3 regions of the Paenibacillus sp. ISL-20 genome follow, and region 2 is predicted to be linked to each of the others. Evidence: riboswitches for the same ligand, from Rfam matches in the RefSeq annotation. Region 2 holds a riboswitch; each other region holds the start of a gene.
The links. Region 2 has a riboswitch for thiamine pyrophosphate ahead of J7E85_RS29515 (ABC transporter substrate-binding protein). Riboswitches for the same ligand answer to the same signal wherever they lie in the genome.
Positions count from the first base shown of each region.

Region 1: another riboswitch for thiamine pyrophosphate. It lies ahead of tenA (thiaminase II); the one in region 2 lies ahead of J7E85_RS29515 (ABC transporter substrate-binding protein).
Region 3: another riboswitch for thiamine pyrophosphate. It lies ahead of J7E85_RS11480 (ECF transporter S component); the one in region 2 lies ahead of J7E85_RS29515 (ABC transporter substrate-binding protein).

Region 1 covers NZ_JAGGRD010000066.1:20,846-23,964, reverse strand. The annotation lists gene thiM (hydroxyethylthiazole kinase) at 1-808, opposite strand, end outside; gene tenA (thiaminase II) at 861-1,547, opposite strand; TPP riboswitch at 1,688-1,791, opposite strand; gene J7E85_RS30245 (VOC family protein) at 2,054-2,563, shown strand.
Region 2 covers NZ_JAGGRD010000064.1:75,561-78,679, forward strand. The annotation lists gene J7E85_RS29505 (diguanylate cyclase domain-containing protein) at 1-483, opposite strand, end outside; partial or broken gene J7E85_RS29510 (VOC family protein) at 663-758, shown strand; TPP riboswitch at 930-1,041, shown strand; gene J7E85_RS29515 (ABC transporter substrate-binding protein) at 1,156-2,187, shown strand; gene J7E85_RS29520 (MTH1187 family thiamine-binding protein) at 2,279-2,572, shown strand; gene J7E85_RS29525 (ABC transporter permease) at 2,569-3,119, shown strand, end outside.
Region 3 covers NZ_JAGGRD010000019.1:82,042-85,160, forward strand. The annotation lists gene J7E85_RS11475 (ABC transporter ATP-binding protein) at 1-1,312, opposite strand, end outside; gene J7E85_RS11480 (ECF transporter S component) at 1,305-1,934, opposite strand; TPP riboswitch at 2,026-2,138, opposite strand; gene asd (archaetidylserine decarboxylase) at 2,302-3,105, shown strand.

The DNA of each region.
Region 1 (3,119 bases), on a different contig from region 2:
CCCGGACAGCGGCATATCCCGCCAACGAGCCTGGATGAAGTTTTGCCAGCTCATCCAGGAAAGCGATCTGGAAGCTTCCCGGTCCTTGGTCCGCCGTGCATTCCGCAGCTCTCGCCGCCGCGGCCCCGTAGAAGGCCAGACCCGCCGTACCCGCAAGCAGCAGGTTTGCTTCCACTGCGGCAAAGGCACCCAGCACCGAGGTCAGCAGGCACCCTGCGCCGGTGACCTTCGTGAGCAGTGCATCCCCTCCGGTAATGATGCGTACCTCTGTTCCATCGGTAATTACGTCCTCTTCACCGGTAATGGCCACGATCGTGCCTAATTCGCGTGCAGCCCGCACGGCCAGCTCAGCATGATCACTGCCCGTGCTGTTGCCAACATCTACGCCTTTGATCTCGCGCGCCTCCCCGACAAGGTGAGCGACTTCAGCCGCATTCCCGCGCACGAGCGAAACCTTCACCTCGCTTAGGATCCGCAATGCCGACTCCGTCCGAAAACGGGTCGCTCCCGCACCGACCGGGTCCAGCAAGACCGGGACGCCATGTGCATTCGCCGATTGTCCGGCGATGATCATCGCATCCACCAGCTCGCGGTTCAGCGTGCCGATGTTCAATACGAGCGCGCCTGCAATGGCAGACATATCCGCCACTTCCTCTGGCGCGTAAGCCATGACCGGCGACGCGCCCAGCGCGTACAAGCCGTTAGCCGTAAAATTCGTAACCACCACGTTTGTCATATTGTGAACGAGGGGGCTCGTCTGCTGTACCTTCGTTAAAAGCGCCGAAACTTCTTTTTCCCATGAACGCATTGGAATCAGCCTCTCTTATCTAAATTGGAATTTATGTCCTTGTTATGACTCCTTATAGCACCGCAGCCTGCAGCAGCACCGGCCATTCCTCCTGCTTATAAGCCATATCCCAAAACATATACTCCAACTGGCAGCTCAGCATAAAATACTCCTTCATCCGTTCCCGCTCGGCTGCCGTCGCGCCCTCTGCCCATTCATCGACACGGTTGCAGAACTTGGCTGTCGCGTCTTCCCCACGGTTGCCATAGAAATAAATCCAGTCATAGAACGGATGGGATTCATCCGGCTTCACGTCATCCAGCAGCTTGCGGCCAATCTCCAGGTACGTCCACGGGCAAGGAAGCAGTACGGCCATAATCTCGCCTAGACTGCCCTCGTGCGCCACTGTCAGCATATGACGGATATAATGATGCGCGGACGGAGCAAGCGGATAACCCTGAAGCTCTTCGTAGGTCACCCCGGCGGCTGCGCACAAATTCTGATGCGGATGCACCTCGCTGTGCAAGATGAATGAAATCTGTTCGTTAAAGGTCGCGATCTCTTCCCTGCTGGTCGATTTGGATATGGCGATTCCGTAGATCCGCATGTAGGCATTCAAATACTCAAAATCTTGCTTCACATAGTGAATCAGCTGTTCCCGTGCCAGCTTCCCCTCGGCAATGCCTTTTACAAAGGGATGATCGAAGATTGCTTGAAAAATGCCTCCCGCCTGCTGACGGAGCTCTTGCGTGAAACTCATTTTTGTCCCACCTCCAACATATTGAAGAGCAGGAAGTCCATAAGACACGACTTTCCAAGCAACGCTAAAAAGCCGCCCCCGAAAACTGGAGCGGCTTCGTCAACAAGCCCAAGTGCGCCAAAAAACGCACCGAGACCTCGTATACGAAGGCTCCACTTTCCTACGCTAGTACGAACTAGATCAGGTTCAAAGGGTCCAAGATACACTCTTGTCTCAGCCGCCAACGGCTCCCCTAGTGGACTTCCTATTCTTTTGTCTAATACTGTACATAGGTTTGTAGATGCTGTCAAACATTAACTGTTCGTGAACGGAGCCCACGCTCGAAGCTTTCCCATGAGTGGGGGATTAGGATGTTGTACGGTGGCCGAGGTCTTTCGCGAAATAAAAACGGGGGCTGCCCAACACTTGTTTCGGAAACACTGACGCTCGGTTGTCATGTATGCCCCAACATAATGAGCACATAATCGTTATGCAAATAAATGAAGTTTAAAGGAGCGAGCGTATTTATGACGAACCAACCAAACCAACCGAAAGACGTTAAACCCATTCCGCAAGGCTACACGTCCGTGACACCGTGGATCATCTCAAGAAACTCCGCAGCGCTGATCGAATTCCTCAAGCAGGCTTTTCAAGCCGAAGAGTTAGCCCGCGTCTATGTCGGTGAAGGTATCATCGGCCATGCCGAGGTCCGAATTGGGGATGCCGTCGTGATGATGTTTGACGCGAAGCCGGAATGGCCGGATTCACCAGCATACCTCCGTTTATATGTTGAGGATTGCGATGCCGTCTACCAACAAGCGCTGGCCGCAGGAGCCGTCTCGGTGACGGAGCCAACGAGCTTATTCTTCGGCGACCGGGTGGGACGGGTACGGGACCCGTTCGGCAACTTATGGTGGGTACAGACACGAATGGAGGACCTCACTCCGGAAGAAGTGGAACAGCGTGCCCAAGACCCGGAATACATCAAAGCGATGACCTATGTTGCCGGAGCGGAGATTGTGGTGAAGATATCGTGAAAATATGAAGTGAAGCAATAGCAGTATAACAGGAGAGCACGGATGGACTCGGTGTCTAGGGGTATGCATGGATGGATGGGATTATAATTGTAGGGGCTGGGTAACTCGGAGTAGCTATGGTTTAGAGGTAGAAACCGGGGTAACACAGCGTGTATAGCTGAGGCTGCTGCTGGTCTTGGTGCTACTGCTGATCTTGTTACTACTGCTGGATCTGGCTACTACTGCTGATCTTGTTACTACTGCTGGTCTTGGTGCTATACTGGTTTTGGCTACTGCTTGTGGCTAGCGGACTGAGGATACGTTATTTGGCTGAATAGGTGTGATTTTTGATAGTTATCGGACACCAGGTACGTTATTCATAGAATATGATGGCAAATAGGCAGTTTATTGCGGTAATAAGGGATCTGGAGTCCGTTAACAGGTGGTGTTGGTGCTACTGCTGGGCTTGTTGCTCTGCTGGTTTTGGTGCTACTGCTGGGCTTGGCTACTACTGGTTTTTTAGCTACTGCTGGCCTTAGCTACTACTGATCTTGGTGCTACCTGCTTCGCTAATGCT
Region 2 (3,119 bases):
TGCCTCATGGGCCAGACCCTGAAGCTCAGGCTTGATGAAATATTCCCATCCTACCGTCATGACCGCTATGCCAACAATCAGGATATCCAGCATAAACCGCAGCCCCCGAAACGAACCCTGAACATGCCGGAATAAATAAATGAGAGAACTTGCGAACAGGATAAGTTCGAGCCCCCAGAACAAATGGGTTAGAACTGGCAGGAAAGCGCTCTCTTTTCCAAACCAGATATTGCATGCGTGGAGGGTTCGGGCCACTGCCTCCCCCATCAATCCGAGACTCACAATAAGCCAAAACCTGCCAAGATGAACCTCAAAACGCCGACGGATCCGCATTAAATAAACGGAAGCGGCTGCAGGAGAAATAATGACTAGAACACGCTGAAGCGATAAAGCATCAGGCATCCACAGAGCGATCATTATCTGAATGAATGCATATATTATGGCGAGTCGAATCCACAGATGATCTGCTGGAGTTGGACTCATAAGCATTCCTCCTCGGCCAAAAGGTAAGCTGGTTCACTTTAAGTGTGTTAGGTCTTTTGAATTAACATCTCTATTTCTCATGATACTTTTTGCCCACACAAAAGTAAAGATGAGGAAATGAAAGAAAAATCATCTTATTAGCCTGTGCACGAACAACATAACACCCACTTGACGTTCCTCACATTGACGAGGAAATCGTGACGCTTCCGAACGGGTACCGCTATTTCTTCGTGCACGGTCCCGAAGGAGAATGGATTGAGTTCTTCCAGCGCTAACCTCTGCGTAGAAGCCGTATTCAAATACTTTATCTTGTGAAAGGTTTATAGCATCAATTAATTCTCCCATTGCATTAGTGTTCTAACAAAGACCTGTCTCGTTCGAGCCTCTTCGAACTAGACAGGTCTGCTGTGTTAGGACTATAATAGCGGGTGTACTGATCGAAACTTCATAAATACCGGGGGAGCTGGAATTTGGCCGGCTGAGAGTGTATCCGACATGATACTGACCCTTACACCTGATCTGGGTAATGCCAGCGTAGGAAGCCCATGTTTGCGGCAGCTATTTATTTGCCGTGGTATACACTTACGCCGTCATGCGTCCTGATATCATCAGGGCGTTTTTTTTGTGGAGTTGCGAGGTAATAGAAAGAGAACTTAAAGGAGAGAAGAAACGATGAAGAAGGGAAGATGGATTCCGCTGCTTCTCGCTTGCGTCCTGCTGATGGTTGCGTCTGGATGCGGTACAAGTGGAGAGAACAAGAAGACAGGTGCCACAGGCGAAGACAGTCAGTCTCCCGGGAAACTACGTGACGTACAGCTGATGCTCGATTGGTCTGCCAATACGAATCACACCGGCCTGTATGCAGCGAAGGAGCTTGGGTATTATGAGGAAGAAGGGCTTAATGTCCAGATCGTCCAGCCGGGAGCAGGCGGAACGGATACGCTGGTTGCATCCGGAAACGTGCCATTTGGCATCAGCTATCAGGAAGGCGTAACGCTGGCCAGAACCCAAGGATTGCCGCTCGTCTCCATTGCGGCGATCATTCAGCATAATACATCCGGCTTTGCCGCCCCCAAGGACAAAGGCATCGTGAAGGCAGGCGATTTTGAAGGGAAATCCTATGGCGGTTGGGGCTCGCCTGTGGAGGAAGCGGTCATGAAATCCATCATGGAGATCGATGGCGCCGATGTCAGCAAGGTGAACATGGTTAATATGGGCGATGCCGATTATTTTACGGCCGTCAAACGCGACATTGATTTTGCCTGGATCTTCTATGCTTGGACGGGTATTGAAGCCGAGCTTCGCAATGAGCCGCTTGACATGATTTATGTGAAGGACTACTCCGAGCAGCTTGACTATTACACGCCGGTGATCGTAACGAACGAGAAGCTGATCCAGGAGGACCCTGAACTTGTCAAAGCGTTCATGCGGGCGACTTCAAAAGGATACGACTATGCGATTCAACATCCCGAAGATGCAGCAGCCCTGCTGACGAAAGCTGTTCCCGACCTGGATGCCGAACTGGTTCTAGCCAGCCAGAAATGGCTGAGCCCCCGTTATCAGGATGATGCATCCCGCTGGGGCGAACAGAAAGCCGAAGTATGGTCGGGGTACGCAGACTGGATGTTTGAGCGCAAGCTGCTGGAGAAGGAACTTGACGCTGACAGCGCATTTACCAATGATTTTTTACCGGAGAAGCCATAAGGTTATTTCTATTTATAAGAAGAGAGACGGCCTTTGCAGCAGGCTGCCTCTCTTCCATTACAATACAGCTTGCACGAAAGGATGAGTTTATATGGCGAATACACTCTTGAGCATTCAAGTAATACCGAGAACGCCAAACGGGGCCGACAGCATCCCTTATGTTGATGAAGCGATCAAGGTTATTCAGGAATCGGGCGTGAAATACGAGGTTCATGCACTCGAAACGACCATGGAAGGAGAGCTCTCCGAGCTGCTCAAGATCGTTGAGCGCATGCACGAGGCGCTGGTGAATGCGGGAAGTCCCAGCATCATATCCCAGGTCAAAATCGCGCATCATCCAAGCGGCATCAGCATGGATAAGCTGACTGAGAAATACCGTCCATGAGAAGCTGGTGGAGTTCTGTTTGGCCGCCCGTTTTGGCGGTTCTCTTCTTTTTGGTGGTATGGCAGGCGGCAGTATCCGTGTTCGACATTGAACCCTTTATTTTGCCTGCACCGACGGCCATCGGGCATGAGGCCGTTACCGGAGCTTCCGGTCTCTTCCAGCATACAGCGGCCACCCTGCAATTAACCCTGATCGGCTTTATAATCGGCACGGCAATCGGTCTAATCATCTCGCTGGCACTGCACTTGGTGCCTTTTCTCAAAACCGCCCTTTATCCGCTTCTTATTCTTAGCCAAAATGTGCCGACAATCGCCCTAGCCCCGCTTCTCATGATTTGGTTCGGCTTCGGTATGCTGCCCAAGGTTATCGTGATTACGCTGGTCTGCTTCTTCCCTGTCGCTGTTGCGGCCCTGGATGGACTCGCACGTACCGACCGCACCATGATGAATTATATGCAGATGACGGGGGCTACCTCGTGGCAAATTTTCACCAAGCTGGAGCTGCCGCATGCCCTTCCCTCCATCTTCTCCGGGATTCGAATTGCGGC
Region 3 (3,119 bases), on a different contig from region 2:
ACAGCTGGTACGGATGCCTGGCCTCCATGCCCGTCAGTCCAAAGCGTTCCAGACAGCGGTCGGCCTGCGCCTGCGCTTCTTCCGGCGGCACATGATCCACCAGCAGCGAGTAAACCACCTCATCCCCGATGCGTTCCGTCAGGAATTGAAGCTCCGGATTCTGAAACACGAATCCGATTTGGCGCAGCTGCCGCTCTCTCTTCTTCCGCACCTTCCTGCGTTTGCCCTGAATGACCTCTTCCCCGCAGAGTACATAGGTCCCTTCGGTGCGAAGCAGCCCCATCAAACTGAGCAGCAGCGAGCTTTTGCCTGCTCCGTTCGGCCCTACCACCGCAATGAATTGTCCCGGAAACACCTTTGCCGAAGGGAGGGTGATGACAGGTTTATCCCATCGCATTCCCCTGAAATCGGCCAGCTGAATGACAGGCTCTCCACGTTGAGGGTACGGAGGAGCAGCCTCATACAGGAGATTACCCAGCTCATCGCCAAGCCCGTTGACAGGAGCAAACAACTCTCTGCCCGCCCGGGTCTGCTCGTAATCTTCCCATACGCCGGGATACCAGATTCCATATGTTTGAAGTTCCTTCTCGTATTCAGCGAATATCGCTGCTGGGGGACCTTCGCCCAGAATCACCCCATCCGGGCTGAACAGCACGACACGATCCACGTATTTGGCCATTTCTTCAATCCGGTGCTCCACGATGATCAGCGTGCGCCCTTCCGAAACGGCCTTCACCGCGGACCAGATTTGCTCCCTGCCTTCCGGGTCGAGCAGCGCAGACGGCTCGTCAAGGAACAGCACTTCCGGCTCCAGCAGCAGAGCCGATGCCAGCGCAAGTCGCTGCTTCATGCCTTGGGACAGATGCCCGATCGGCATATGAGGCTCCTCAAGATCAAGCCCCACCTCGCGCAGGGCCGCTTGCATCCGATCCTTCATCTCGTCACGAGGGACACTTAGATTTTCCAGTACGAAAGCCAGCTCTTCATCCACGTACGGCATACAGAACTGGGTATCCGGATCTTGAAATACATAACCCCAAGAGCGCGGAATCAGCTGGGCCCCGCATTTCATCGGCACCTCCGTTGCGCGGGGAAACATCCCGCTAAGCACCTGCAGCAGCGTGGATTTGCCACAGCCGCTCGGACCGAGCAGCAGCACCTTCTCCCCGCGGACAGCCGAGAAGGAGAGGTCTTTGAACATCAATCGCTCCTCGCCCGGATACTTCAGACGCAATCCCTCCACATACACGGCCGGTTCCGGAAGCATCTCAGCAGACTGAGCCGAAACCGGGCTAACCGTGGCATTAGACATGGCGCGGATCATCCAGTGCTTCGTAATCCTTCTTCGACGCAGGACGGAGCAGGGATGTCACGCCCGTACGGTCGAGCGCTTTAGCCAGCAGGAGCATAAGAAGGCCTGCAATGACGGCGCCGCTAAGTACCCGCATACCGTATTTAGCGAGGAACATCCACGTCTGCAGGTCATCCGTATAGCTGTAATAGAAGTCCATGATCATCGAGCCGATGGCTGCGCCGGCACCGGCAATCGCCAGCGTCCACGCCGAGGTGCTCCGATAACGGAACGCCGCGAATACCAATTCAGCCCCCAGTCCTTGAATGAGGCCATACAGCAGCAGGGTCAATCCCCAGCCGCTGCCAAACAGCACTTCCACGTGGGCCGCCGCCACTTCCGCGATAATGGCCACTCCCGGCTTCCGGATCAACAAGTAAGCAAGCGTGGCTGCAGCGAACCACATGCCGTATAACAACTCATCCGCTTCAAAGAACAGCGGTTTTAACAGATTGTAAACCGAACCCCAGAAGTGATAAATGACGCCAAGCACCAGTGATACCAGTACCGTAACCAAAATATCGCTTAACCGCAGTCCTTTTCGGGGCTGAACCCCCAACTTCTCTTGCACAGACGTTCCCATAACAACACATTCCCCTCTCCACCTCTATTTTTGTGTAAACACAACAAAAAACCGTCTGGAAAAACGCGCAGACGGAAAAATAGGCCCTATGTAGGCAGGGTCGGATATTCTCTACGCTGGCATTACCCAGTTCAGATTAACGGTCAACAGCGGATAACAGCTGCAATCTCAGCCTGATTCACTCAAGCCCCCGTATTCCTATTCGGTTTTATGTTAACTTTAAAATACACATTCACTCCGGAATAAGCAAGAACCTTTTTTCAAAAATGGCTATTTATTGATTTCCATCTCATTCTATGTCAATATCAGAGTGATTGGCTTTTCCACCAACGTTTATTGCTGACACCTATGCACAAAGGAGAATGACATGGCTAAACAATTGCTGCGTCTGATGACTGAGCTGTCTTCCCGCAAGTGGCTGTCCCGAATCATGGGGCATTGTTCCCACAGCCGGCTGAGCCGTCATCTAATACCTGCATTCATACGAATTTATCAAATTCCGGCGCACGAAGCGGAGAAAGAAATCAACGAATACCGCTCACTGAACGAGTTCTTTTCCCGCCGGTTAAAAATAGGCCTCCGCGCCATAGATGACACCGCCGACGCCATGGTAAGCCCAGTCGATGCCACAATTTCGGCAATGGGCGTCGTCAACGCCGGTACCATTCTGAGCGTTAAGGGACAGGATTATACCTTGAGCGAGCTGCTCGCGAAATCACCGAGAATGGAAAACTACATCCACGGTTATGCATTTGTATTGTATTTAAGCCCGACCGACTATCATCGCATTCATTCCCCGGTAACCGGTGTTCAGGCGGAAAGCGAGCATTTGAAGGGACGCGTTTACCCCGTGAACGATTTTGCGATGACCCATATCCGGAATGTGCTCAGCCGCAATGAGCGCCTCATTACCTATATTGCGCATGAGTTCGGCGAAGTTGCCGTCGTGAAGGTCGGAGCCATGAACGTAAGCAGCATCCGTTATGCTGACGAGAACGTGAAGAAATACGAAATCGGCGATGAACTCGCGTACTTTGAATTCGGCTCTACAGTTGTGCTTTTGACGGAGAACGGCACGTTTACCCCTCGCGGTGACCTGGAACCCGGCTCCAAGGTGAAGATGGGAGAACTGCTCGGTTTGCTTCACCCGTCCCCAGCCAGAAAAGGGTAATTCCATCCATTTAC